One region of the Peribacillus muralis genome, then DNA from elsewhere that is predicted to be linked to it. Evidence: riboswitches for the same ligand, from Rfam matches in the RefSeq annotation. Region 1 holds a riboswitch; each other region holds the start of a gene.
The links. Region 1 has a riboswitch for S-adenosylmethionine ahead of metK (methionine adenosyltransferase). Riboswitches for the same ligand answer to the same signal wherever they lie in the genome.
Positions count from the first base shown of each region.

Region 2: another riboswitch for S-adenosylmethionine. It lies ahead of ABE28_RS21780 (O-acetylhomoserine aminocarboxypropyltransferase/cysteine synthase family protein); the one in region 1 lies ahead of metK (methionine adenosyltransferase).
Region 3: another riboswitch for S-adenosylmethionine. It lies ahead of ABE28_RS06625 (Fur-regulated basic protein FbpA); the one in region 1 lies ahead of metK (methionine adenosyltransferase).

Region 1 is NZ_CP017080.1:4,262,135-4,272,052, reverse strand. It holds gene ABE28_RS20670 (glycosyltransferase) at 25-1,341, shown strand; gene ABE28_RS20665 (nucleotide sugar dehydrogenase) at 1,384-2,685, shown strand; gene pckA (phosphoenolpyruvate carboxykinase (ATP)) at 2,848-4,434, opposite strand; SAM riboswitch class I at 4,812-4,974, shown strand; gene metK (methionine adenosyltransferase) at 5,139-6,332, shown strand; gene ABE28_RS20650 (gamma carbonic anhydrase) at 6,494-7,012, opposite strand; gene ABE28_RS20645 (alpha/beta hydrolase) at 7,222-8,025, shown strand; gene ABE28_RS20640 (hypothetical protein) at 8,096-8,908, opposite strand; gene ABE28_RS20635 (tRNA 5-(aminomethyl)-2-thiouridylate-methyltransferase MnmM) at 8,947-9,519, opposite strand; gene ABE28_RS20630 (tRNA modification radical SAM protein MnmL/YtqA) at 9,509-9,918, opposite strand, start outside.
Region 2 is NZ_CP017080.1:4,464,940-4,474,857, forward strand. It holds gene sufD (Fe-S cluster assembly protein SufD) at 1-194, opposite strand, end outside; gene sufC (Fe-S cluster assembly ATPase SufC) at 210-995, opposite strand; one part of gene ABE28_RS24730 (IS3 family transposase) at 2,254-2,626, shown strand; one part of gene ABE28_RS24730 (IS3 family transposase) at 2,626-3,587, shown strand; gene ABE28_RS21765 (MetQ/NlpA family ABC transporter substrate-binding protein) at 3,656-4,483, opposite strand; gene ABE28_RS21770 (methionine ABC transporter permease) at 4,499-5,167, opposite strand; gene ABE28_RS21775 (methionine ABC transporter ATP-binding protein) at 5,160-6,194, opposite strand; SAM riboswitch class I at 6,359-6,473, opposite strand; gene ABE28_RS21780 (O-acetylhomoserine aminocarboxypropyltransferase/cysteine synthase family protein) at 6,593-7,903, opposite strand; SAM riboswitch class I at 8,005-8,110, opposite strand; gene ABE28_RS21785 (thioredoxin family protein) at 8,272-8,580, opposite strand; gene ABE28_RS21790 (toprim domain-containing protein) at 8,599-8,949, opposite strand; gene gcvH (glycine cleavage system protein GcvH) at 9,038-9,421, opposite strand; gene ABE28_RS21800 (arsenate reductase family protein) at 9,518-9,874, opposite strand.
Region 3 is NZ_CP017080.1:1,377,246-1,387,163, forward strand. It holds gene thiM (hydroxyethylthiazole kinase) at 1-544, opposite strand, end outside; gene thiD (bifunctional hydroxymethylpyrimidine kinase/phosphomethylpyrimidine kinase) at 541-1,347, opposite strand; gene thiW (energy coupling factor transporter S component ThiW) at 1,316-1,843, opposite strand; gene tenA (thiaminase II) at 1,853-2,542, opposite strand; TPP riboswitch at 2,634-2,737, opposite strand; SAM riboswitch class I at 2,887-2,991, shown strand; gene ABE28_RS06625 (Fur-regulated basic protein FbpA) at 3,153-3,341, shown strand; gene ABE28_RS06630 (aspartyl-phosphate phosphatase Spo0E family protein) at 3,603-3,797, shown strand; gene ABE28_RS06635 (GNAT family N-acetyltransferase) at 3,881-4,387, opposite strand; gene ABE28_RS06640 (DUF459 domain-containing protein) at 4,605-5,306, shown strand; gene ABE28_RS06645 (ABC transporter ATP-binding protein) at 5,356-7,167, opposite strand; gene ABE28_RS06650 (DinB family protein) at 7,356-7,838, shown strand; gene ABE28_RS06655 (M15 family metallopeptidase) at 7,903-8,442, shown strand; gene ABE28_RS06660 (acyl-CoA thioesterase) at 8,580-9,137, shown strand; gene ABE28_RS06665 (Bax inhibitor-1/YccA family protein) at 9,393-9,918, opposite strand, start outside.

The DNA.
Region 1 (9,918 bases):
AAAAATCCGGAAGTGGAGGACAACATGACCAAGAAGGTATGCATGTTTGTGTGGAATCACTTTACGAACGATGCAAGGGTTCTGAGAGAATGTACAGCACTTACTGAAGTGGGATATGAAGTGGATTTAATTGCCATTCATAACTGGAAGATCAAGGATTTGCCCAAAAGGGAGCAGCATCAAAACGGCTTCACTGTCACAAGGGTCAACAATCGATGGGAGGCGCTTCATCGAATTCTCAGAATGGCAGGCAAGGTGAAGAAGAAGAAGTTTGAAATCGTACTATTGGCCATATTGGTCTGGAATACGTTATGGAATTTGAATTTGATCAACGGTTGGGTGGGATCGGGTATACTGTTCGGTTCCCTTGCGCTTCTTGCGATGGGCACCCTTTTAATCACTAAAACGAAGCTCCCGACGTTATTAACCAGGAGCTACATTTTTGGTCAAATGATCTATCATGGGCGGAAACGGAATTATGATTTTTACCATTCGAATGACTTGAATACACTCATGCAGGGGGCGATCAGCAGTAAATGGTTCAGAAGGAAGAAGCTGATTTATGACTCGCATGAAGTGCAAACGAGCAGAACGGGATATAATAGCCCACTCTACGGGAGGATGGAGAAATTCCTATTAATGTTCGTCGATGAAATGATTGCCGAAAATCATACGAGAGCTAAATATAATGAAGACTTATATGGTCTCTATCCAAAAGTTGTCCATAACTATCCGATCCCGACAAACCCGGAGGAAAGCACGTCCGTGAATTTGCATGAGCTGCTGAATTTGCCGCCGGATGAACGGATATTGTTGTATCAAGGCGGCGTCCAGATGGGCAGAGGTTTGGAGCAATTGGTCGATGCCGTACCGCTGATCGAGACAGGGACGGTGGTATTTATCGGAGATGGGAAAATCAAGGCGGCATTAATGGAGAAGGTGAAGGAAATGGATTTGGAGCATCGGGTGAAGTTTTTGCCGAAAGTCCCGGTCGACGAATTGCTTCACTATACGAAAAATGCCTACTTAGGTTTTCAAGTGTTGAATAATGTTTGCTTTAATCACTATTCCGCTTCTTCTAATAAATTGTTCGAATACATGATGAGCGGTGTGCCAGTCGTTGCCTGCAGCTTTCCAGAAATCCAAAAGGTGGTCGATGCGGAACAAATCGGTGTTTGTGTCGATTCACATGATCCTAAAGCCATTGCCGACGGAGTCAATTACTTATTGAAGCATCCTGAAAAAAGGGCGGAAATGAGCCGGAATTGCCTGAATGCACGCCAAACATATAATTGGAAGCAAGAGAAGGATATCTTTATCGAGATATATCAAACTGCCTGAGCTGGCAAGGATCGCAGATAATAATGAATAGGAGTGGTTTATATGAAAATTTGTACATTAGGACTAGGTTATATAGGACTTCCAACTTCTTTAATGTTTGCGAAACACGGTGTCGACGTCGTCGGAGTGGATATCCATCCAAACATCATTTCCAATCTGAATCTTGGCAGGCTCCATCTCGAGGAACCTGGACTGGAAGAGGTATTGCATGAAGTGCTGGATTCCGGAAAATTCCAAGCGTCATTAAGACCGGAGTATGCAGATGTCTTCATTGTCGCAGTTCCTACGCCGAATAATAATGACATGCAAAAATCCTGTGATTTGACCCATGTGGCTGAAGCTACCGCAAGCATCCTCCCTTTCATCCGCAAAGGGAATATCATCATCATCGAATCGACGATCGCTCCGAGGAGCATGGATGATCATATCAGACCGATGATTGAGATGACGGGACTTACCATCGGAAAAGACATTTTTCTAGTTCATTGTCCAGAACGTGTTTTACCTGGAAGGATTTTGGAAGAGTTGGTTCATAACAACCGTATCGTCGGCGGAATCACGGAGACATGCTCATATAAAGGGAGCCTGGTTTATCAAACCTTCGTTAAAGGGGAGATCATCCAAACGGATGCGAAAACGGCGGAAATGTCCAAGCTGATGGAAAACACCTTCCGGGATGTGAATATCGCCCTGGCAAATGAGCTGGCAAAGGTTTGCTTCGAGCTGGACATCAATGTCTTGGATGTCATATCGATGGCAAACAAGCACCCGCGTGTCAACCTTCACCAGCCAGGGCCGGGAGTCGGTGGTCATTGCTTAGCGGTCGATCCCTATTTCGTCGTCGCAAAGTCCCCAGAGACTGCAAGGATCATTAAGCTCGCCCGTGATACCAACGTATCGATGCCTTATCATATTGTCAATTGCGTGAGGATGATGCTTGAGGGCATCGAGCGGCCAAAGGTGGCGGTCTTCGGGCTTTCATACAAAGGGAATGTCGATGACATCCGTGAAAGTCCTGCCATCGATGTCGTCAATATTTTGATGGGAATGGAGCAGATGGAGGTAGCCCTGCATGACCCGCATGTCCAGTCTGGCATGCTGCCCATCGTTTCAGTGGAAGATGCCGTCAACGATGCCGACCTGATTCTTGTCTTGACGGACCATGATGAATTCAAGGTGATGGATTATGATGATCTCTCCAAGCTGATGGCCAATAAAATGATCCTCGATACGCGTAATTGCATTGATGTAACGAAGACCGGAGTTTCGGTCGCGAACTTGGGCAATATCTATCAATATAAAAAGGTGTCAAGGGAAAAAGCCAGAAATAAAGCGATCAGCTAAAACAAACATTGGGAATGATAGTGGACGGATAACGGTGCTGACTATGTGTCAGTGCCGTTTTTTGGGCTATTGGAAGAAAGACTCGTGTATCCTAGCCGCAATCAATTTATAGATGGAAAAAGGGACCAAGCATGGAGCCTGGTCCCTTTGTGTATATGCTTTTTAAGCGATCGGTCCGCCAAGATCTTCGATTTCGTTTGGAACGCTTCCGAATTTCTTGAAGTTTGCCCGGAATTGAGCGGCAAGGTCTGTTGCGGATTGTTTATAAGCTTCAGGATCTGCCCAAGTCTTGATTGGCTGAAGCACTTCATCCGGTACACCTGGAACATGTAGCGGAATGTTCAAGCCGAAGATTTCATCCTTGACCGTTTCGATGTTTGCCAATTCCCCTTCGAGTGCAGCCTGGACCATGGCACGGGTGTAAGCAAGTTTCATGCGGCTTCCAGTTCCGTACGCTCCGCCTGTCCATCCCGTGTTGACAAGGTATACTTTTGCGTTGTGCTCGTCAATTTTATCACCAAGCATTTCAGCATAGCGTGTAGCAGGTAACGGTAAGAATGGTGAACCGAAGCAAGTGGAGAATGTCGCTTCTGGTGAAGTTACGCCTCTTTCCGTTCCAGCTAACTTGCTCGTGTATCCACTTAGGAAATGGAACATGGCTTGTTCCTTGGACAGCTTGCTGATTGGAGGCAGTACGCCTGAAGCATCAGCAGTCAGGAAAATGATCGTATTTGGGTGCCCGGCAATACTTGGGTTCACGATGTTATCGATCGCTTGCATTTGGTATGCAGCACGGGTATTTTCAGTCAATGAACTATCATCATAATCCGCTTCGCGAGTATCCGGATCGACAACTACATTTTCCAGGACGGCTCCAAAACGGATGGCATCGAAGATTTGTGGTTCTTTTTCGCGTGATAGGTTGATCGTTTTCGCATAACAGCCGCCCTCAATGTTGAAAACACCGTTAGAAGCCCAGCCATGCTCATCATCACCGATCAGTTTGCGATTCGTGTCAGCAGATAAAGTGGTTTTGCCTGTACCGGACAGTCCGAAGAATAAAGCGACGTCCCCTTCACGTCCTACGTTAGCAGAGCAATGCATAGGAAGGATTCCAGCCTCTGGAAGTAAGTAGTTCATGATCGAGAAGATCGATTTTTTCATTTCACCTGCATATTCCGTTCCGCCGATCAGGATGGTACGGCGTTCAAACGAAACGATGATGAACGTTTCGGATTTCGTTCCGTCCACTGCAGGATCAGCTTTGAAGTTGGGTGCTGAAAGGATCGTGAATTCTGCTTCGTGGCCTCTCAGCTCCTCTTCGTTCGGACGGATGAATAAAGTATGGGCGAAAAGATTATGCCAAGCATATTCATTAACGACACGGATAGGAAGGCGTGATGATTCTTCTGCACCAGCGAAACCTTTGAAAACGAAAATCTCTTCTTTTGCTTTTAAGTAGTCAATTACTTTATTATATAGCTTATTGAACACATCTTCGGAAATTGGCTGGTTCACTGGGCCCCAATCGACTTTATCTTTAACGGATGCTTCCTCGACGATATATTTATCTTTAGGTGAACGACCCGTGTATTTGCCTGTTTCGGCCTTGACTGCGCCAGTTGATGTTAAAACGCCTTCATTCCTGCTTAATACCTTTTCGACCAATTTGGGAACCGAAAGCTGAGTTTGCACGTTGTGTCCTGTTAATAATTGGTGTAACTCATTAGAAACGTCTACAGAATTCATATATGAGGTACCTTCCTTTGTTTAAGTTTTATATTACAATTAGTATAACACATTTATTTAAATAGTCTATACTATTCCGTCTGATTTGTGATAATTTTCAATTGGTTGAATTCCTCATTTTAAGTGGGCAGGAACCATGTGAAGATTCCTGCATATGCTTTAATGTAAGTCGCTCTCCTTTATTTTAATAGGAAGTGATTAAGCTTTTTCATCATTGGTTAAAAATGGTGTTTTGATCGTTAGGCATCCGGAATCCCTTCCATGACGGGGAATCGGAGTTTATTGTATCCATGTTGGCCTCGGATGATAAATGTTCTTGATAGAAAAACATTGACAAATTCCGACCCAATACGATAATATCTTAAATTGTACGGATTCTCTTATCCCGAGTTGGTGGAGGGACAGGCCCTTTGAAACCCAGCAACCTGCCATATTGAACTTGACTCCAAGAGTAATCGCCGAAAATAAAGCGATGTTCTTCAAGGAAAAGTGGTGATGGTGCTAACCTGAGCAAGGTAAAAAACCCTTGAACGATAAGAGTGAAAGGATAGAAGACAGAATGTTAAACCTTTCCTCATTTTCCAGGGAAGGTTTTTGTGTTTTTTAAGTAATTCTGTGTCTATAGTTGAAGCTAATAAGGGAAACGAGTTCCGTAAAAAAAATCAGGCTAATGCCTACCACATACTAACTTCCAAGGAGGAAATATGATGTCAAAGAAACGTCTATTTACTTCTGAATCTGTTACAGAGGGCCATCCGGACAAGATTTGTGATCAGATTTCAGATTCCATTTTAGATGCTATCCTTGCTAAGGATGCAAATGCGCGTGTTGCGTGTGAAACAAGTGTTACGACAGGTCTTGTGCTTGTTGCTGGTGAAATTACAACATCCGCTTACGTGGATATTCCGCGTATCGTTCGTGATACGATTGCAGGAATTGGCTATACTCGCGCGAAATACGGCTTTGATGCTGAAACGTGTGCTGTATTGAGCTCGATCGATGAGCAGTCTGCCGATATCGCAGCTGGCGTCGATAAAGCTTTGGAAGCACGTGAAGGTAGCATGTCAGAAGAAGAAATCGATGCAATCGGTGCAGGGGACCAAGGTCTTATGTTCGGATTTGCTTGTAATGAAACAGAAGAGCTTATGCCGCTTCCGATCTCATTGGCACACAAGCTTTCATTCCGCTTGACTCAAGTTCGTAAAGATGAAACACTTGCTTACCTTCGCCCAGATGGTAAAACACAGGTAACTGTGGAGTATGATGAAAATAACCGTCCTGTACGTGTAGATACAATCGTCATCTCGACACAGCATGATGCAGAGGTCACGCTTGAGCAAATTCAAGCCGATTTAAAAGAGCATGTGATCAAAGCGGTCGTTCCTGCTGAATTGATCGATGCCGAAACTAAATACTTCATCAACCCGACTGGCCGTTTCGTAATCGGCGGACCTCAAGGGGATGCAGGTCTTACTGGCCGTAAAATCATCGTTGATACGTACGGCGGATACGCTCGTCACGGCGGCGGTGCATTCTCTGGTAAGGATGCTACGAAAGTTGACCGTTCTGCGGCATACGCTGCTCGTTACGTTGCCAAAAACATCGTGGCAGCCGGCCTGGCTGACAAAGCCGAAGTCCAATTGGCATATGCAATCGGTGTGGCAGAGCCTGTATCGATCTCGGTTGATACATTCGGAACCGGCACAGTTAGCGAAGACGTCCTTGTTGACCTGGTTCGCGCTAACTTCGACCTTCGCCCGGCAGGCATCATCAAAATGCTTGATCTTCGTCGCCCAATCTACAAACAGACAGCTGCATACGGACACTTTGGCCGTACCGATGTCGATCTTCCATGGGAACGTACAGATAAAGCAGAAACACTAAAAGCACAAGCATGATCCATATGGAAAAGGTGCGCCGCTAATTGCGGCGCACCTTTTTTGTAGGATTAATTTTGCCTGCAGAGGGAATAATTCAATAAACCCGCTGAGTGGTATATTTCGAGCTAAAAAGAGGCTTCGGTTTGGTTCAAGACTTGAAATGCCGCGGTTAACCTAATTTATTTTATGCGGTCTGCGCTTTTGTAGTATTGTCCTTTTTCGGCATATTCGCGTACGATTCGTTCCATGTCTTGACGGTCTTCCTCATTGATTTCCCGAATCACTTTGGCTGGACGTCCGAAGGCGAGCATATTGGGCGGGATGACCTTGCCCTGGGGAACGAGACTGCCGGCACCGATGAAAGCCCCTTCGCCGATTTCGGCTGCGTCAAGTATGATCGATCCCATGCCGATCAGGGCACCTTTACGGATTTTGCAGCTATGTAAAATGACCTGATGGCCAATGGTCACTTCATCTTCAATGATCAATGGATTATTGGGGCTTTGGTGAAGGACGCTATTATCTTGGATACTTACTTTTTTTCCTATGATGGTTGGGGCTACATCACCGCGGATGACGGAATTGAACCAGATGGATGATTGGTCACCAATTTTCACATCGCCTGTCACGACTGCATTCTCCGCAATATAAGCACTTTCGGCAATTTCCGGTTCCTTGCCCTTGAACGGATAAATAATCATTTTCAATCATTTCCTTTCCGAAGTGAATGTTTTTATGTATTATTTTAATATACCGTATGCAAATACCGTTGGCTATTTATAATACGAAGGTACAACTTGTTAGTTTTCTTTTTTGTCGAAAAACGCGAATATGGTTATAATTTATATATATATTTTAACTATCATGGATCGTATACAACAAGTGAAAAGTGAAAGGGGGATTTCGAATGTGGAAATGGGAGACAGATGGGGACGCCAAAGGCGTCATTGTCATCATTCATGGGGCAATGGAACATCACGGCCGTTATAAATGGGTTACACAAATGTGGCTTTCAGCCGGATACCATGTCGTCATGGGCGACCTTCCTGGGCAGGGCATGACGACTCGTGCCTACCGGGGACATATCGATTCCTTTGATGAATATTTGGATGAAGTGAAAAGCTGGATAGAGGAAGCATACGAATACTCGCTGCCGGTCTTTTTGCTTGGGCATAGCATGGGCGGCCTGATTTCGATACGCCTTCTTCAAGAAGAGGAATGGGATATCGCAGGCGTGATTTTATCTTCACCTTGTTTAGGGCTCGTAACAAAGCCTCCGAAATTCCTGGCAAGCATCTCACATGGCTTGAATCTCGTGATGCCCCAGTTCAGGGTCGACTCTGGATTAACTCCCGAAATGGCAACGAGGAGTTCCGAGGTCCGTGAATGTGACAGGAATGATACATTATATATCACGAAGGTTTCCGTTCGCTGGTATCGGGAGCTCTCCCAGGCCATGAAGGATGCTTTTGAAGAGATTCCCGACTTCCAGGATGTCCCGCTTTTGGTCATGCAGGGCGGAGACGACCGGATCGTGAATAAGAAGGCAGTTCGTGAGTGGTTTAACTATAACTTGGCTAGTGAGAAGCAATACAAAGAATGGCCAAAGCTGTATCATGAGATCTTCAACGAGCCTGAACGTGATGATGTATTCCAATATGCGCTCAGCTTTGTTGAAAATCGCTTGAAAATATTAGGATATGTCATTTGAACGGGAAATACTGCTGTGCCGAATACGTGAAAAAGCTGCCGAATTAAGTTGATCGGCAGCTTTTTATTTCTTAATGGGATGGAATATTCGCGAATAGGTTGAAGATACAACTTATTCGTCCAAATTGAGTGATTATTCGTCCTAATCCGGTGAAAAATCGTCCGTCGTCGGAAAAAATCGTCCTGTGGCGGTGATAAATCGTCCTGTGGCGGTGAAAAATCGTCCAACGTCGGGATAAATCGTCCTGTGGCGGTGATAATTCGTCCATCGTCGGAAGAAATCGTCCAAATCCAGTGATAATCCGTCCGTCATCGGAAAAAATTTTCCTGATCCGGTGAAAATCGTTCATCGTCGGGATAATTCGTCCTGAACCGTTAATAATCAGTCCGACGTCGGAAAAATTCGTCCAAATCCAGTGATAATCCGTCCGACATCGGAAAAAATTTTCCTGATCCGGTGAAAAATCGTTCATCGTCGGGATAATTCGTCCTGAACCGTTAATAATCAGTCCGACGTCGGAAAAATTCGTCCAAATCCAGTGATAATCCGTCCGACATCGGAATAATTCGTCCAAATCCGTCGATAATCCGTCCGTCATCGAAAAAAATCGTCCAAATCCAGTGATAATCCGTCCGTCGTCGGAAAAATGGTTCAAATCCATCGAAAATCCGTCCGACGTCGAAATAATTCGTCCAAATCCGTCGATAATCCGTCCGACGTCGGAAAAATGGTTCAAATCCATCGAAAATCCGTCCGACGTCGAAATAATTCGTCCAAATCCGTCGATAATCCGTCCGACGTCGAAATAATTCGTCCAAATCCAGCGATAATCCGTCCATCGTCGGAAGAAATCGTCCAAATCCGTTGATAATCCGTCCATCATCGGAAAAAATCCTCCGAATCCGGCTGTCAGGGGTGATTTCACTTTTTTTCAATGGCGACGATGAAGGGAGGATTGTTGGCTTGGTTGATGAAGCCGTATTTCAGGATATGGGCTCTTTGCTGCGGAAAGTTTTGCACATAATCCATCAGTGCATCCCGTTCCTGCGAGCCGCCGGGATGGCCATGGTAGATGACGAGTATGATGATGCCTTCAGGAGCCAGCAGCTCGAACAGTTGTTCAATGGCGGCTTTCGTCGTATCGGCTTGGGTGATGATCGATTTATCCCCGCCCGGAAGGTAGCCCAAGTTGAATATGGCTCCAGTAATTTTTCCGGCATGTTCTTTTCTGAGGTATTTATTCAATTGTTCATGCCCATCATGGATGAGCGTGCATCGATTGTGCAGGCCCTCGTTTTCCAGTTTAGCCCTTGTGTTCTGGATGGCTTCGTTTTGAATATCAAAACTATAGACATGTCCCGTTTCACCTGTAAGTCCGGCAAGAAAGGCCGTATCAAAGCCGTTCCCCATCGTGCCGTCAACGGCTATATCTCCGGGTTGCACCGTTTTTTCAAGCAAAATTCTTGCGAAGGGCAAGATGCGGTCAAGCTTCATCTGTTTGTTCCTCCAGTTGATATTTTTTCCCTTGCCAGCTGTTGCGTCGCTTCAATTCGGCATCAATGGCATTCAAGACATCCCATTTATTGACGCTCCACATCGGACCGATCATTAAATCGATCGGACCGTCACCGGTTATTCGATGAACGATCATTTCAGGAGGGATGATTTCCAGCTGATCGCATACGAGGCTGACGTATTCATCACGGTCAAGAAATTCAAGCAGGCCTTTTTCATATTGCTTGACCATCGGCGTCCCTTTCAAAAGGTGAAGTAGATGGATTTTTATCCCCTGCACATCGAGCTGGGCGACTTCCCTGGCCGTTTCCATCATCATCCCGTAATCCTCCTCTGGAAGACCGTTGATGATATGGGAGCAGACACGGATGCCATGTT
Region 2 (9,918 bases), 200 kb from region 1:
TGAACCGCATGAGTCTTGAATGAAGTAAAGTTCCATTTGTCGATTTTCGTTTTATCCGGCTTTGGCATCGGCAGCTTTTCCAATTCCGAAAAAGCTTGGATCCGAAGCTCAGAAAGCCAGGCTGGCTCATTATTTTTAGCTGAATAAGAGCTGATATCCTCTTGTTCAAACGGTAATTTGGTTTCTGTAGTCATTGCAAATCCTCCTACTTACGCTTCTTCGCCAACAGTTTCGTCTTCAATGCCCAATTCTTGTTTGATCCAATCATAGCCTTCCGCTTCCAAGCGGGCAGCAAGCTCTGGACCACCTGATTTCACGACGCGTCCTTGCATCATGACATGGACAAAATCAGGAGTGATGTAATTTAATAGACGTTGGTAGTGAGTGATGATCAAGCAGCCAAAGTCTTCTCCGCGCATCTCGTTGATTCCTTTAGAAACGACTTTAAGTGCATCGATATCAAGCCCTGAATCGATTTCATCCAAAATTGCAATTTTAGGCTGAATCATCATTAATTGAAGAATCTCATTGCGTTTTTTCTCTCCGCCGGAGAATCCTTCATTCAAGTAACGTTGAGCCATATCTTCATCCATTTCAAGGAATTCCATTTTTTGGTCCATCTGACGGATGAATTTCATCAATGAAATTTCGTCGCCTTCTTCACGGCGAGCGTTGATGGAAGAACGCAGGAAGTCAGCATTCGTAACACCGCTGATTTCACTTGGATATTGCATGGCAAGGAATAGCCCGACACGAGCACGCTCGTCGACTTCCATTTCCAATACATCTTCACCATCAAATGTGATGCTTCCGCTTGTTACTTCATATTTAGGGTGGCCCATGATTGCTGATGATAAAGTCGATTTACCAGTTCCGTTTGGTCCCATGATCGCGTGGATTTCCCCACCCTTAACTTCAAGGTTTACCCCTTTTAAAATCTCTTTACCCTCAATTGAAACGTGAAGATCTTTAACCGTTAATGTAGAAGCTGACATAATAATACCTCCGTGAACTAATTCCTATTTTATTACCAGAAAGCAAGGTGAACTTTCTCAACTATAAATTTCTCAAAAAACATTCTCACTTTATTCTCATTCCAATTTTATAACAAATCCAATTTAGAATCAACTAATATAGAAGGGTTTACACTTCTTGCGTGATGAAAACCTGTCCTATTATTAGGATACTAACAGTTATAGCCCATTTCCAGTAAATTAAGACTTTATTTAGCCTTTGTTAAAATAATCTTATTATTCGGTAAATCTCCATCATTACTAATATATGATCGCAAGGCTTGGTCGTAACCGGTGATCGTTACGCTTGGGACATAAAAAAATCGATCTGACAGGCATTATGTAAGTTACCAAATAAGGAAACCCTTATTTTCTGGACCACTTACCATTTTACCTCTACAGACCGATCTTTTAAAGAATTCTTTTTATATGCTTAGGCGTGAATTTTCCTTTGTAAGTCCTTGACCATTTTGTTGCATTTTTCGTGTTCCCTATCTCGTTCCTTCTCAACCTCGATCCGGAGGTCTAAGTTTCTACTGTACTCACTGTAGCCAATCCCATGTGAAGACTGCATCGCCTTTTCCATTTCGCTTGTTACATTCAAATCTAGAGTATTGATAGTGAACCATCCTTTCAAATTTGTGAATCAATTTATTGCCTTCTTCATTTGTTTACCCTTCCCTTTCATGATTAAACATAACAAGTTCATGAAGATAACATTTCCATTATCCAGATACCCAACGTTTTGGGGAATTTGTATATTGTCCGTTTCTTTTCACTGCAGGCACTCCCTTTCCGCGGGCGGTCGGGGAGACAGGATCGCATTCTCGTAAAACGCGAAAAATTGACAAGAAACCGGCTCAAATTTGGTGCAAATTCCAAACTCGCGAGTAAAAGCACGAAATTCGCGAGTAAAGTCGATAATTTCGCGAGTAAAAGTGACAAATTGGCGAGTAAAGTGGTTAATTTCGCGAGTAAACCTCTGAAATGGTGAAGGAAAGCAGTGGTTCGGTGAATCCCGGGTCATATTCGCGGAGTACGCAAGGAATGAAGAAGAAACGGCACCAATTGCGTGTGAAGGGGTATTTTTTATGAGATTCCGCCACAAATCCACTGAAATTAAAAAAAGGTTCCGGAATGATGAACTATACCCCGGATAACGGACACACATAAAAAAGTGTTCCTTATCCGGGTTTTTTTATGTTTCAATGGATGTAATGAGTATGGACGGAGGGTTTCTATGAGTAAGAATATATATACTGAATTTCAAATTAAAGAACTTGAAAAGAATCCAAATATCATTAGTGCTTCCGAGCGATCTATTTCCTATAGTCCTGAATTCAAGAAAAAATCTGTTAAAGAATATAAAAAGGGGAAAGCCCCCTCTCAAATTTTCATGGACCAGGGAATTAATCTCGAAATAGTTGGAAAGAAACAACCCATACGTTGTCTACAGCGCTGGCGTAGTACCTTTGAAAGGTTTGGTGAGGAAGGCTTCCTTACGGAACGGCGTGGAAAAGGAAGTACAGGACGTCCCACTTCCAAGCCACAGTCTGTAGAGGAACAACTTAGGAAGGCCGAGGCGAGAATTAAATTCCTTGAAGCAGAAAATGACTTCCTAAAAAAGCTGGAAGAGCTAGAAAGGCAGGCTTTGAAAAAGAAATAATTCTAACTTCTGCCGAGAAGTTCTATCTGATTGAAAGGACGATTAGAATACACCAATTAAAGAAGGCTGTTTCTTATCTATGCAAATTGGCTGGTGTAAGTCGAAGTGGTTACTATGATTGGGTAAAGGCAGCTCCTTACCGGGAGCTACGTGAAGAACAGGATGGATTAGATATAGAATTGATCAGAAATATTTTCATCAGTAAAAAGGAAAAAGTAGGCGCTCTCCAAATCAAAATGATTATGGAGAATGACTACTCTGCTGTAATGAATCATAAGAAAATCAGACGGTTGATGACAAAATATAATCTACTAGCGAAAATCAGAAGGGCGAACCCCTATAGGAAGATGGCCAAGGCAACCAAGGAGCACCTTACTTGTCCAAACCTTCTTAAACGTAAATTCAATCAGGAGGTGCCAGGGAAGGTCCTGCTTACTGACATTACCTATCTTTATTATGGGAAAGGCCAAAAAGCTTATTTATCATGCGTGAAGGATGCCGCCACAAAAGAAATCGTTACGTACCATTTATCTACTTCATTAGAAATGGATATTGTTTACGAGACCTTACATAAGCTAAAGCAGGCTGTGTGTCACGAATTCCATCCGAGTGTAATCCTTCATTCTGACCAGGGGTTCCATTACACCAATCCTCTATTTCAACGCAAAGTGAAGGAACTTGGGATAACCCAATCCATGTCCCGTAAGGGAAACTGTTGGGATAATGCGCCAATGGAAAGTTTTTTTGGCCACTTTAAGGATTTGGCAGAATATAAAACATGTACTAATTTAACGGATGTGAAGGAAGAAATTGATCGAGTTATTGAAGAATATAATGAACATCGATACCAATGGGGGTTAAAGAAAATGGCCCCGGTACAATACCGGGACCACTTATTAGCCATTTAGGCACTTTTTTATACTGTCCGTAAAATGGGGTACAGTTCATGAAATCATTCCGGAACCTTTTTGTTGGATCATTTATCCGCTGGTACAACCGCACCTTTGTATTCCTCAAGGATGAAGTCTTTAATTTCTTTTGAATGCAAAACTTCCACTAACGTCTTGATCGCTTTTTTATTTTCATCGCCTTTGTTAACAGCAATGACATTCACATATGGTGATTCGGAATCTTCAATCGCAATCGAATCTTTCAATGGATTCAAGCCGGCATCGATTGCATAGTTGGAGTTGATCAACACAGCATCACCTTCGCCGCTTTCATAGATTTTCGGAAGTAAGGCCGCTTCATATTCAGCATCGAATTTAAGGTTATTCTTATTTTCGATGATGTCTTTCGTTGTAGCTGTCGTTTTATCGATGCCTTCTTTCAACTTGATAAGGCCATTTTTTTCTAATAGAGATAAAGCACGGCCATGGTCAGCGACGGAGCTGCTTAAGATGATCGTTGCTCCTTTAGGAAGCTTATCGATGCTTTTATATTTTTTTGAATATAAGCCGATGGGCTCGATATGAATGGCGCCCGCATTGACGAAATCATATCCATTTTCTTTAATTGCCGACTCCAAGAAAGGCAAGTGTTGGAAATAGTTTGCATCCAATTCCTTATCATTCAACGCCTTATTCGGTAAAACGTAGTCTTGGAATGTTTTGATTTCCAAGTCGATGCCTTTTTCTTTAAGAATTGGCTTCGCTTGTTCAAGGATTTCTGCATGCGGAACATTGGATGCCCCTACGACCAATTTCTCGGTATCGCTGCCACTTTTTTTGTCCTTGTCGCTTCCGCAAGCTGCCAAAGCGATCGATAATACTAAAATTAACGCAAATCCTAAAAACTTCTTCATCTTATTCATCTCCCTTTATCTTTTGTCCAATTTGGATGTAATCACATCTCCAATAATCTGAATTATGAAGACGATAATTAGAATAACGATTGTCGCTACGAGTGTAACGTCATTTTGACTTCTTTGGTAACCTTCCAAATAGGCCAGATTCCCAAGCCCGCCGGCACCGATGACCCCTGCCATTGCGGTATAGCCGACTAATGCGATCGATGTTACCGTGATCCCTGAAACGAGGGCGGGCATCGACTCTGGAAGAAGGACCTTCCAAATGATCGTGCTCGTTTTGGCCCCCATCGATTTAGCGGCTTCGATTACGCCTTTATCGATTTCACGAAGGCCGATTTCCACCATACGTGCATAAAAGGGAGCTGCACCGATAATGAGCGCCGGCAGCGCCGCATTCACGCCGATCATGGAACCGACTAGCGCTTTGGTGAATGGAATGAGCAGGACGATCAAAATAATAAATGGAATCGATCGGAATATATTAACGAGAGCACTGATGATTCCGTTCACAACCCGGTTTTCCCACATATTCCCTTTAGCTGTCAAGAACAGGACCAAGCCCAATAGTATCCCGATAAAGAAAGTCGCCACTACAGAGATGCTAGTCATATACAATGTTTCTTTTGTTGCCTCAATCATTTTTTCCCAATCCATATTCGGCAATAATTCTTCAAGCATGAGTGATCACCTCCACGCCTACCTGCTGTGCTTTAACGAATTCGATTGCGCGGAGCATTTCATCCTCTGTGCCGTCAAGGTGAATGAACAATGTTCCATATGAGCCGCTTCTGGTTTGGGATATCTTACCTTGAACGATATTGACATCCAACTCGAAGTTACGTACGAGCTTGGTTATCAACGGGCTTTCCGCATGATCTCCTACAAAAGTCATTTGAATCACTTTACCTTCTGGAAAGCGTTCGAATAAATGGTCCATCGTTTCCTTCGTTTCTTCTGGCTCCGTCACCTGTTGCACGAAACGCTTCGTCATCTGTTCCTGAGGATCCCTGAACACATCGAGGACTGGACCTTGTTCAACGACCTGCCCGTTTTCCATTACAGCCACACGATGACAGATTTTCCGGATTACATGCATTTCATGTGTGATCAACACAATCGTTAACCCAAGCCGCTGATTGATATCAACGAGCAATTCGAGTATGGAATCCGTGGTCTGTGGGTCCAAAGCGGAAGTCGCTTCATCACACAGCAGTACTTTCGGATCGTTGGCAAGGGCCCTTGCGATACCAACCCTTTGCTTTTGCCCGCCGCTCAGTTGTGAAGGATATGCCTTCTCCCTGCCTTCCAGTCCGACCAATTTGATCAATTCGTTGACACGCTTCGTCCGTTCAGTTTTCGAAACCCCCGCAATTTCCAACGGAAAGGCTATATTCTCCTGAACGGTCCTGGACCACAACAGATTGAAGTGCTGGAATATCATGCTGATTTCCTGACGGGCCTTGCGAAGCTTAGCTCCTTTGATTTTGGAAATTTCCTTATCTGCTACGATAACGGATCCTTCAGTCGGTGTCTCCAAGCCATTGAGCATTCTGATCAAGGTACTTTTCCCTGCCCCGCTGTAGCCAATGATACCGAAAATCTCACCTTTATTTATTTCAACGTTTACGTTATTTACAGCCCTGATCGTATCGCTGCTTCCTTTTCCTGTCCGAAACAGCTTACTGACCTTCGTCAATGTAATCATTCTTGCTCACCTCTTTTATCCTATAAAACCTATGAACTTAGTTGCTTTCTCTACATAATCCAGCTTGCGTTTCTTTACCCATGCACATGCTTAGGGTTTCCTAAATTTAAAAATAAAAAAACCTTTCTGCATGAGCAGAAAGGCAGATAAAGAAACTGGCCTTCCTCTCATCTTCCAAAGTGTTTACACTTTGTGTGAATTGGCACCTTTCCAAGGAAAAACCTCCTTGTCGGTTGCCGGGCTTCATCGGGCACATCCCTCCACCTCTCTTGATAAGAGCTAATATATAGAATATTTCGTACATCATTACGTTCATTAGTATGGAGAAATTTTATCACAGATAAAAAAGGAGTGCAATGTATAATATTTCTAGAACAAAAAATATCAGGACTTTTTACTTAAATCGATTTGGATGCCAGTGAAACGATATCCGTCGCTTTTTCGATGGCCTGCTCTAAATCCTCTATTAAGTCTTCTACGTTTTCTATCCCGATGGATAGCCGGACTTGATCGGCACTCACCCCTGATTTTACCAGACCTGCATCATTCAGCTGTTGATGGGTGGTGCTGGCAGGATGGATGATTAAACTTTTCGCATCGCCGACATTCGCTACATGTGACCATAATTCGACTGAATTGATGAGCCTTGCCCCTGCTTCACGATCTCCCTGGATTCCGAAGGTCACGACGGCCCCCGCTCCTTTAGGCAAATATTTATCGGTAAGCGGCTTATCCGGGTGATCCTCATCAGCTGGATGTGATACCCATTTCACGGCAGGATGATTTTTCAAGTATTGAATGACGGTCTTCGTATTTGCAAGATGCTCCTTCATTCTGACATGCAGCGTTTCTAGGCCAAGCGTAAACTGGAAGGCACTTTGGGCACTTAGGGCAGGACCTAAATCACGAAGCAATTGCACCCTGGCTTTTGTAATGAAGGCCGCAGGACCAACTGCCTCGGCATATACCAAGCCATCGTAGCTTGGATCAGGCTCCGTAAAGCCAGGGAAGTTCGGCGAGTTCCAGTCGAATTTGCCTCCATCCACGATGACACCGCCTAATGTCGTTCCATTACCCAAGAGCCATTTCGTAGCGGAATGGATGACTATATCCGCTCCAAAATCTATCGGTCTGCAAAGGTAAGGTGTAGCAAAGGTGTTGTCGATGATCAAAGGTATGTGGGCTTCATGGGCGATTTTTGCCACTGCTTCGATATCGAGGACCCGCAAACTGGGATTTCCAATCGTTTCAGCGAAAATGGCCTTCGTTCTTGGCGTAATCGCCCTCCTAAAATTCTCAGGATCATCGGGAGATACGAACTTCACTTTAATTCCGTATTTAGGAAGGGTGTTTTCAAAAAGGTTATACGTGCCCCCATATAAGGTAGAGGCAGAGACGATTTCATCCCCTGCACCGGCAATATTGAGGATTGACAGGGAAATGGCAGCCATTCCGCTTGCAGTTGCCAATCCGCCGATACCGCCTTCCAATAACGCCATCCTCTCCTCGAAAACGCTGACCGTCGGATTATGGAGCCTAGTATATATATATCCCGTTTCCTTTAAACCAAATAAATTGGCTGCATGATCCGTATCTTTGAACAAGTATGCATTGCTTTGATAAATGGGAACGGCACGGGCTCCGGTTTCATCTGCTTGCAGCCCGCCATGAACACTCAATGTTTCGAAACGCAATTTTTTATCTGACATGTGCTTTCTCCTCTTCTTCTATGGATTTATTTGGAACAGCCTGGGAATGGTTCTTATCCTACACAAAAAAACCACTTCCACAAGAAGAGGCTTTCATACACACCTCATCTTCCAGAGTCAAAACTCTGCTGGAATTAGCACCGTATATATATGTATACCGGTTGCCGGGCTTCGTCGGGCCAGTCCCTCCGCCACTCTTGATAAGAACTATTTAATTTTGATCTTTTCTTGCAACAGTAATTTCTACATTCAAAATATAGCATTTTACGATTACCCAGTCAATAAATTGTTAGAATATTCTTTGTTTTTATTTCTTTTTTCGTTGAAAAAAATAAAGCCAAGAACCCAATCCGTTTCCGGTTGGGTTCCTAGCTAAGTTCCTTAAGCAAGCCATACAGATACGGAACGGATTGAAAGGCATATATTTTTTCATGAAGTTGTCCTCCCTTAAAGAGCAATAAACAGGGGACACTTTCGATTTCATATGTTTCGGCCATCCCTTGGACATAGTTCATATTCATTTTGCCTGCCATCATTTCCGGGAATAATTGCAAAGATATATCCAGCATCTTAGAGGCGACCTGACACGTGCCGCATAAGGGCGTATATAAATATAGGCAAAAGGTTTCCCCGTTTTCAATAGCTAGCTTGCACGTTTCCTCTTTCCACTCCTGCATCACTCAGTCTTTCACCCTTTAACTTAAAAATTTCATTTTTACATTCATGTTGGCAGATAGAAGTACAGTTGCAATATGATGTTCCGGCGAGCTTTCCACTTCTTTGTACATTTTATTAATGTAAAGGTGGTTCGCTTCCGGCATTTCCCTTCGAAATTGCTTTCGCAGCTTTTCTCCCGATTCATCTGCATCAAAGAGGAGATAAACATCCCGGTCCATCAATTCCTCCACCAATTCATCCAGTTTGGTTATTGAAATGGTCCCATTCGTACATCTTATTTCCACAACTTCATTCAAAACGGAGGCAACCTTTTTTCTGTCGGAGCTGCCTTCTACAATGATCACTTTATCATAATCGCCGCATTCCATGTCATCACTCCATTTCACGAATTGTGGACAACTGCCAGACACAAAAGGAAAAAGAGAGCAGACCGGTCAGCCTCCTCTCTCTTTCGTCTTACCCGTTGATCAAGCTTTCATATTCTTCCGCACTCATAAGCCCTTCAACATCACTGCTGTTCGTTGGTTCAACCACGATCATCCATGCTTTTTCAAAAGGAGATTCATTCACATACTCTGGGTTGTCACTTAAATCTTCGTTCACTTCGACAACCTTGCCGCTGATCGGAGCATACAGCTCAGAAACGGTCTTAACCGATTCAACACTTCCAAATGGCTCGTTGGCTTTGAGCTCGTCACCGACCTCCGGAAGCTCGACGAAAACGATGTCCCCAAGTTCCGATTGGGCAAAAGCCGTGATCCCGATGCGGACTGTTCCATCTTCGGTTTTGACCCATTCATGTTCTTTCGTGTAACGAAGTTCTTTTGGTGTTGTCGTCATTATTGATTCCCTCCATATGTACAGCTTGTATTTTCTATTACATTATAAAGTAGAAACATTATTTAAGTAAGGAATTAACCAAATTTTTGTATAATTTTAGTTCCAAACCTGTTCGAATTGCTCTTCTTTGAAGCCTACTGTCACCTTGGCCCCATCGGTAACGATCGGCCTTTTCAGAAGCATCCCGTCAGTCGCCAATATATCAAGCATCTCTGCTTCCGTAGCATCTTTCAGCTTATCCTTCAAGCCCAGCTCCCGATATTTTTGACCGCTAGTATTGAAAAACTTCTTCAGCTCTAATCCGCTGGTTTTATATAATTGTTCGATTTCAGTTCGAGAAGGCGGATTTTCCGCTATATGGATCGCTTCATATTGCAGTTCATGATGATCCAACCACTTCTTCGCATTACGGCATGTGCCGCATTTTGGGTACCAATATAATATTAAGCCCATCGTTTCACCACCTATCAATAGGATACCCGTTTTCTCCACGCAAT
Region 3 (9,918 bases), 2.0 Mb from region 1:
CAATAACGGTCGTATGTTTTCCATTGCTAACAGCATCGATTGCCCCGCTGACCACGATGATGCTATCCAGGAGGTTTGCTGCAGATGCGGCAAGCTCTGCATTGCTTATCTCAAGTTCCTCTGAGTCCACTCCTCGTGTTACGATTTCCCCACCTATCAAACGCTGGATCTCGCTCGCATTTCCGCGGATGACCTGGAAGGAGACCTTCTTCAGTAGCTCATTTGCTTTCTCTGTTCGATAGGGTGTGGCCCCAACTCCCACTGGATCCAATATGACAGGGATATTCCTGGAATTCGCCGTCCTGCCGGCTATCTCCATGGCCTCCAGGGATCTTTCATCAATTGTCCCGAAGTTCAGGACCAAGGCATCTGCTAAACTGACCATATCTTTCACTTCTTTAGGACTGGATGTCATAACAGGCGATCCACCGATGGCGAGCGTGGCGTTCGCACAGTCGTTGACCGTAACAAAGTTGGTGATTTGGTGAACAAGTGGTTTTCTTTCTCTTACTTTTTCAAACAAGTCAGCTATTGAAAGTTTCATAGGGATTCACTCCGCTCTTTTTTTGAAAATGAATGAAAATGATGGACAGGCCCATGTCCTGCACCTATTGAAAAGCTATTGCGTATCGCTTCAGAAATATAGAGCTTAGCCTGTTCAATCGACTCTCGCAGCGATAGTCCATTTGCCATGTTGGATGTAATCGCGGAGGAGAGGGTACAGCCTGTACCGTGAGTGTTTTTTGTATCGATCCTTTCTCCCTTGATCCAGTGAAAGTTCGTCCCGTCATAAAAAAGGTCGTTTGGGTTCCCCTCTGCATGTCCTCCTTTGAGTAAAACGGCATTTGACCCTAATTCTGTCAAGGAAAGGCATGCCTTGTAAAAATCTTGCTCGGTTCGGATCGATAAGCCAGTAAGAACCTCGGCCTCTGGTACATTAGGGGTGACAAGTGTTGCAAGCGGAAGTAATTTCGCTTTTAGGGCAGTAACGGCTCGTTCGTCCAGCAAATGGTGGCCGCTTTTGGAAATCATGACTGGATCTAGGATAGCGATGGCAGGTGAAAAGGCAGTTAAGGAATCAGCGACTGTTTCGACGATTTCTTTTGAACCAAGCATGCCTATTTTTACTGCATCGACGTGTATATCTTCAAAAATGGCTGCAATTTGATCAGTGATGATTGCAGTGTCGATCGCCTGCACGGAACGTACTTCCATTGTGTTTTGTGCAGTAACGGCCGTGATGACGGACATTCCAAAAACACCGTGTGCAGAAAATGTTTTGATATCGGCTTGTATCCCGGCGCCTCCCCCAGAGTCAGAGCCTGCGATGGTTAGTGCTTTTTTCATGAAAAAACCCCTTCATATAATCATTTTTTAATAATATTTTCAATAAAATGAAAGCGAAAATGGCACCTGAAAATGAACTGAGCAAAAAAGCAGGCAACATACCAAAAAGAGTCGCCTTTTCGCCCAATAGCAGGGCCGCGATCGGATAGCAGGCAAGTGAACCTAGAATGCCGGTCCCCGTCACTTCCCCAATACATGCGAATGTCAAGCGTTGTGTCCTGCGATAAAGGAAAGCAGCCAAGAGGGCACCGAACATGCTGCCCGGAAAGGCGAAAATTGAACCTGTGCCAGATATGTTTCTAATCAAGGAAACTAGGAAAGCTTGTGTTACCGCATAAGCAGGACCGAGTAAAACGGCAGTCAGGATATTGGCCAGGTGTTGAATCGGAAAAGCTTTCACAAATCCTACCGGGATGAATAGAAAGGAGCTTGTTAAAGTCGTTATGGCCGTGATCATTGCCGTCAGCGTCATTTTTTTAATTGGGCTAAACATCATGTCTACGACCTATAACGGCCAATCCTGCTCATTTTGAACCATATCCCAGAATAAATATTCATAGCGGGATGTAACCAAGAAGTGCTTTTCCAATCGCTGCAGTTCCTTTTCGGGCATACCTTCCGTCAATTCCTCCAATAAGGTTATCAGCCACTTGTGCGCTTCACCAAATTCTGGGGAGGAATAGGATTCAATCCATTTCGAATAGCGATTATTGTCCAAGTCTTTACCGTTTCGTTCTTTTAAAAGCAAGCCGATTTCATAATAATCCCAAGCGCATGGAAGGAGACAGGCAATCAGGTCGGCCAGTGTCCCATGCTGGGCTGCATTTAGCATATAACCTGAATAGGCAAGTGTGGTGGGAGTAGGCTCGGTATCCTCCAATTGCTTGGAGGTGATTCCGAATTCCAAGGCATATTGCCTATGGATATCCATTTCAATCTGAATCGTTTCATTCAAGATTTCCGCAAATTTTGCCATGGTTTCAACATTATGCGCTTTAATGACTCCTAAAGCGAAAAGCTTGGAATAATCCATCAAATAGATATAGTCTTGCTTTAAGTAATAAGCGAATTTATGCTCAGGAAGCGTTCCGTTCCCGATCGCTTGGACAAAGGGATGTGAATGGTTCCTTTTCCAGATTTCCTTTGCACTTTCATGAAGTCTGTCACTGAAGGTTTTTGATTTAGTATGCTTCATCGTATCCCCCTTAAAATGTATGGAAATGTTTACTGCCAAAATAAAACCCCGTTCCTGAATAACGGAACGGGGCAGATGGATATAAGGAATGGACCTATATCATCCACTTTCCTCCGCCGGTATGAGCCGGTTCAGGTTCAAAGGGTCCGGAATGACTTCCATCTCAGTCTTAAAAAGACTCCCCTAGTGGTGTGTGTTGTATGTAATTACTGACATCATATCAGAAAGCCAAGAAAATGCAACCCGGCTTTGAAGGGGGAGAGAGAAAAAAAGCGGGGAAACAGGTAATTGACTTTTGTGAATTATTGGGATATTATTATGTTCACATCATTTATATAATTGAATTCTTATCCAGAGAGGTGGAGGGACTTGGCCCTATGAAACCTCGGCAGCAGACCCGTATTGGGAACTGTGCTACATCCAACAAGCGTTTGCTTGGAAGATAAGAAGAGCCGTCCGGACCCTGTCAGCCTCTTCTTTAATTGAAGAGGCTTTTATTTTTGCAAAATAGCGTTTAAGGACATAATAGAAAAGGTATATATAATTTGGTGAAAATGAGACTTGTAAAGACAGCTTAGGCTATAAGCGGACAAGGAAAGGAGCCATTTACATGGCAGAAATATTCAAGGGTATCGAGCAGAGAAAGGCGTTGCTGATAGAGGAGCTATTGGCGAAAGGAGTATACAAAACCTCTGATGAAAGGCACCTTTATGATGCCCCTTTAAAAGTTTTGGAAGATGAATATAAGATCGTTATAAATAGGACTGATAGTGAATCTCCTACAGAGTGGATGACATAGCAAGAGGTAAGGCTATCATTTCGTCATAATGAAATAAAATATAAATGGCAAAAGCATTCACAGTGTACATGGGTGAATGCTTTTTTGACGTCTTAAGAGCGGGTGTCACAAAAAATACACATTTGAAAAAGTCATGAGTAATTTGTCACATTTAACGGGTGTGGAAACACAATTTCGCAACAAGTAAATAGTTGATTTTAACTATGAATTTCATTATGATTATAGTGTAAAAATATTGAATTTATGGGAGGTGTATATAAATTGTTTTCCCGAAAGATAACCCCTGAAATAATAGAAGAAAAAAGGCAAGAGATGATTGAATTGGCGGAGAATTTCGGTATAAACAGTCTACTGACGATTCAAGCAAGTCAAGAATTGGACACCCTGTTAAATGCGTTAACAAAGACAAGGGAAGCTGAATATTTTTCTCTTCAGAAAGTGTATAGGTATTTTTAAATACTCTGGTTCAATTAGGTTGATGGACTTCTTCGTGAAAATAAAAAGACTATTGCCTAAGGCAATAGCTTTTAAGTTAATGATTATCCATCAATGCGTTTACCAAGGATGACTAAATCCCGTTCAATGCCATCCAGCTCGGCAACTTGAGGTAAGTGTGCCCATTCTTCGAAACCAAATTTGGAAAAGAGCTTCATGCTAGGTATATTGTGAGCAAATATGAATCCTAATAGAGTCTTTACCCCTAATTTCGGGCTTACTTCAATAGCCTTTTGAATCGAAACCCGTCCGATTCCTTTTCCCCGGAAATAATCATCGATATAGATGCTGATCTCTGCTGTGGAATTATAGGCAGGCCGTCCGTAGAAAGATTGAAAGCTCATCCATCCTGCAGTTTCTCCTTCTAAAGTAATGACAAATAGCGGTCTACTTTCTGAATTATGCTCCTCAAACCAATTAACCCTCGATTGTACAGTTATCGGGTCCGTATCTGCAGTGACCATTCTTGAGGCAATTGTCGAATTATATATTTCCACAATTTTAGGCAAATCCGATAATTCAGCCTCTCTGAATTGTATGTACTCGTTCATCATCTACTCTCCAATCCATTACTTTTTTCAACATCCAGAAGTGCCCATTTCATAAATTTGTTAATGAAATGTGTATATAACCAAATCATCTGAAAGTTTTATATTATCATACACTTTCTCCTCTTTATCTGCCAGTGCATTTTTATTGTTACGAATGCTGATTTTTGGGTATTTAACATATAAAACACTTCTTAGAAAAAGATAAAAGGAGAAATAAATGAAAAAATTAACAGGTCTACTAATGATTGTACTAGTTATTTGTTTTGTAGCATTTGAATTTCAAGCTGCGGAGTCGGACAAGATGCAAAGGGTCATGGCTTTTGGCGATTCTTTAACTTATGGTAAAGGAGATAAGCATGGGGAAGGTTATGTAGAAGGCCTAAAGGATGAATTGAACAATCCTGAGACAGAACAGAAGGTTAGCTTTTGGAATTATGGCATCAAAGGGCAGGAAACGGATGGCGTCATCAAACAGCTTGATGATTACCGCATCCATACTAAATTGGATAAAGCGGACACTTTCATCGTTTATATTGGCACGAATGACTTCATCAATAGCAACGGCGGGGACTTGAAGAAAATAAACGATCGGAAAATCAATGAGGGCAAGCAAGAATATATCAGGCATCTAAAACAGATTACTTCGACACTTCTAAAGGGAAATGATCAGGCTGATATACTGGTAGTGGGTCTGTATAACCCGATAAGTGACAACCGTAAAATTGAAAAACACATACAGGATTATAACCAATCAATAAAGAAAGTAGTGCAACATGATAAAAGGATGGTATTCATTCCTACCGATGATTTATTTAAAAAGAAAAAGAAAGCCGAATATTTCAGTGATACGATTCATCCGAATGAAAAAGGGTATAAGCTGATTACAAATCGGATATTGGCAAGTTACGATTTTAAGTGAAACAAAAATGCACAGAAGCCTTTCTGTGCATTTTTGCATAAGGGGCATATCAAGTTTTAGCTTTTAATTGGGGGAACTGCAGATCATGAAGTTGCTTGTATCTGCCGTTACTTCGCAATAACTGTTCATGTGTTCCTTTTTCCTGAACGTTTCCCTTTTCGAGAACGATGATTTGATCTGCCTTTTGAATGGTTGATAATCTATGGGCAATGACGATTGAAGTTCGGTTGATCATCAAACGTGAAAGTGCTTCCTGAATTAAATGCTCTGATTCAGTATCCAATGCCGCCGTGGCTTCATCGAGAATGATGATTCGCGGATTTTTCAATAGTGCTCTGGCAATGGCGATGCGCTGCTTTTGCCCGCCGGAAAGCTTGACACCTCGTTCTCCAATTTGAGAATCATACCCATCCGGTAAGGAACGGATAAAGTCATGTGCATGTGCTGCTTTAGCTGATTCAATGATTTTTTCATCGTAAGCATCAAGCATTCCATATACGATATTTTCGCGGATGGTCCCATTAAATAAAATGATATCCTGTGAAACGATCCCCATTTGGCTACGTAAGGACTTCAACGTCACATCACGGATATCGTGGCCATCCATTGTGATCCTCCCCTGCTGTGGGTCATAAAACCGGATCAGAAGGCTCGTTATGGTCGATTTTCCTGCACCTGATGAGCCGACCAGGGCGGTTACTTGTCCAGCCTTCATGGTTAGATTTAGGTTGCATAGCACAGGCACACCTTGGTCATAAGCAAAATCCACCAATTGAAAATCGATTTTCTCTTTTATTGAAGGGAGCTCAGTGGCTGCAGCCTTGTCGATTATTTCTGGTTTTGTATCCAATATTTCAGTTATCCTCTCAAAGGCTGCAGCAGATTGCTGGACAATGCTGATTACCCGACTGAAGTTGCGAACTGGACTCTGCAGCAATCTTAAATAGGCGAGGAAGGCGACTATCAAGCCAATCGTAAATTTGCCTTCCATCACCTGCCAAGCCCCGAACACAATCACAGCGACAAGACCAATATTGTTCATTAAGTCAATTATAGGACTGAACATCGAGCGAAGCCGGACGGATTTAATGTTAGCCACCATATTTTCATGATTCCGCTCGGCAAACCGTGCCGATTCAAATTCTTCATTTGTAAAAGATTGAATGAGCCTCATTCCTGAGATCGAATCCTGCAACTGATTGCTGACATCTCCTGCTGAGCTTTGCACAGATCGAAATGACAGTCTTATCCGTTTCCCGAACACCCTTGTGATATAAAACATGAAAGGGAATGTCACCAGAAGGACGGCGGTTAGCTGCCAATTAATGAAAAGCATATAAACGGCAACGGCGAGGAAGGTCACGGTGTCCGTCACGACTTGAAGCATGCTGGATGAGATGAGCTGCTGCAGCAAATTAACATCATTGGTCAACCTGGACATTAAGTCACCTGTCCGGTTTTTATCAAAGAATTTCATATCAAGCCTTTGAATATGGTCATACATGCTATTCCTGATATCCAGGATTGCCTTTTGTCCAACCTTGGAAACGACGTAGCTGTTTAAGTAGTTCAATAAAGCCAATAATAGGGCAGCGCCAAGAATACCTGCACCAATCCAGATTAGCGAGTCATATTTTTTTTTCGGGATGACCTCATCGATCGTATACTGGGTTAGCTGGGGTATGGAAAATTCAATTAAAGAAATCAATAGCATCAAACTTATTATCAAAAAGCTAAACTTCCATTTGGATGGGACCCGATTGAACATTTGTTGAAGCATTATCCATATGCTCCCTTTAGAAGGTGCAGCATTGATTGGGCTGCGCCCCTTGTGGCTGAATGGAATATGTCCCCCGCTCATAATGATCACTCCTATTTATACAATGTGTTATATGAATGTAACCTTCATGACTATCATAGAGGTTTTCAAAAAATAGACAACTTTTTATCGGCTCTGTCTTTTTCATGAGTGTTATTATTTTACACACTACTATAGAACATGAAATAATTATTGGAGATTAATCAGGCTGATAAGAGGAGATGCTAAAAATGATTGAAAATGAAAAAATAAGGGAAGAACTTCTGAATGCAGTCAACGGGCTAACGGATGAACAATTGAATGCACATCCTGAAGAAGGCCGCTGGAGCGTAATCCAAGTACTGGATCATTTATATTTAATGGAACGAGCCATTACAAAGAGTATTGGCGATAAATTGCAAAGTGATGAAAGGATCCCAGCAGTGGATAAACCGATCGAACTTACTGTGAATCGTGAAATGAAGGTAGAAGCACCTTCGTATCTCGTTCCGTCCGATTCATACCAAACTTTGCAAGAGGTTAAAGATAAGTTGGCAGAATCACGCAGTGCATTCGTTCAACTTGTCGACAATGCAGATGAAAGTGACCTCGAGCAAAAGTCATTTCCTCATCCGTTATTTAAGGATTTAAGCTTGAAGCAATGGATTCCATTCGTAGGATTGCACGAAAAAAGGCATTTGCTGCAAATCGAAGAGATAAAATCCAAATTATAAAAGAAGAAGAAAAACTCATCCTTCCTTGGTTGAGTTTTTCACTTTAGACAGGAAGGATCGTTCTGTGAAATTTAACTGGATAAAGGCATGTCTGGTCTTGATTTCGTTTGGATTGTTGGGGGTTGTCTTGTACAAGTATATGCTGCCCCCTAACTTGGACGATATCAAACTTGCTGATGAGCTGCATCCGATCGTCGCAGAAAAAAAAGATGAACTCATTCAACGGGCCAATGAATTAGACATCCCGATAATCATTACAGCAGGATACCGTTCTTTGGAAGAACAAAATGAGCTCTATGAAAAAGGCCGTTTAAATACGGGAAATATCGTAACATATGCAAAGGGTGGTGAATCGCTTCATAATTTCGGCTTGGCGATCGATTTTGCCATCCTCAATAAACAAGGGGAAGCCATATGGGATATGGACTATGATGGAAACGATAACCGGAAATCTGATTGGATGGAGGTCGTCACCATCGCTAAAGGGCTAGGTTTCGAATGGGGCGGGGATTGGCCTGGGTTCAAGGATTATCCTCATTTGCAAATGACGTTTGGCCTGAGCTTGAGAGAGCTGCAGCAGGGCCGGCAGCCTAAAGGGCAGTGAAGTGGAATCAGCTTATTTTTCATTCCGGATAATTTAGACAAAAAGCAGGAAAATAAGCATCTGTATTGCTTTACAGGTGAGAATTCGATAAAGTGAACTAGTGAGAAATCAGACATGAATGAAGGAGTGCAGTCACCATGGAAGAAACAAAGCATTGCCGGGACTCTTTGGTCATTAAAACAAGTCTTGTCCTCCCTCCCGATACAAATAATATTGGCACGATGTTCGGAGGCAAGTTAATGGCATATATTGATGATGTAGCGGCTATATCCGCCATGCGTCATGCAAGAAGCACCGTAGTTACCGCCTCGACTGACTCGGTTGATTTCCTGCACCCTATTCACGAAGGAAATGCCGTTTGTCTGGAAAGCTTCGTGACTTATACGGGCAGGACATCCATGGAAGTCATTGTAAAAGTGATTGCGGAGGATTTAGTTACAGGCGATCGCAATTTATGTGTCATTTCATTTTTGACCTTTGTCGCCATTAATGAACAAGGAAAGCCTATGCCAGTTCCCAATTTGGTTCCTGAGACCGAAATGGAAATCAATTTAAATGAATCGGCCAAACAACGGGCGCAAATCAGGAAAAAAAGAAGAGAAGACACACAGTTCATCGCAAGCACCTTTGGCGTGAAGCTGCCGTGGACCGATCAATCGAATCCAGGATTATATAAAGATGAACAAAAGCGTTGAGTGATTTGACAAAAAGGTTTCAGAAAGGTCTCCCTTCAGGAACCTTTTTGGTTTTTTGTCGGCATTATAAACGTGTTTATCGTATTGGAGGGGAAAGTTCGGATGCTGATGTATAAAACGTTCATTCCTGTGGACAATTGGCTGTCGGACAAAAAGACTGAGGTGAAATCACTATTGATTTCACCTCAGTCTTTTTTATATGCAAATAGATTAAATGATGGATCATTTTTTTTATAAGCGTCCATTCAATCAAAATTAGTCATCACTTGCCAAAATACCGAAAAAGCGTAAGATATTTATGAAAAGGTTAATGAAATCAAGATATAAATTTAAGGCCATGAGCGGAACTTCCTCGGCCGTTACACCGTAGTGCTTCATTCGATTGAAGTCGTATAAGATATATCCGCTGAAAATTACAATCCCGATAAATGAAAAGACCAACATGGCTGTAGAGCTTAATGGGAAGAAAATGTTGAATATGCTGATGACCACTAATGCAAGCAAAGCGGCAAATAGCATCCCTCCAAGGAAAGAAAGATCCCTTTTGGTGGTTGTTGCATATAGGGCTAGACCGCCAAATACAACTGTCGTCGTGACACCGGCTAAAATCACAACATTCGCACCGGCAGCGGCTAGGTAGTGTGCGATGATCGGATAGGTGGTGATACCGGAAATCAACGTGAAGCTATATAGAAATGTATATCCGATTGCTTTTTTCCTCCGCATGATGAATGCTCCAATCAACATGGCAATCTCTAGGATCGCTAAAGGAAGGAACAAG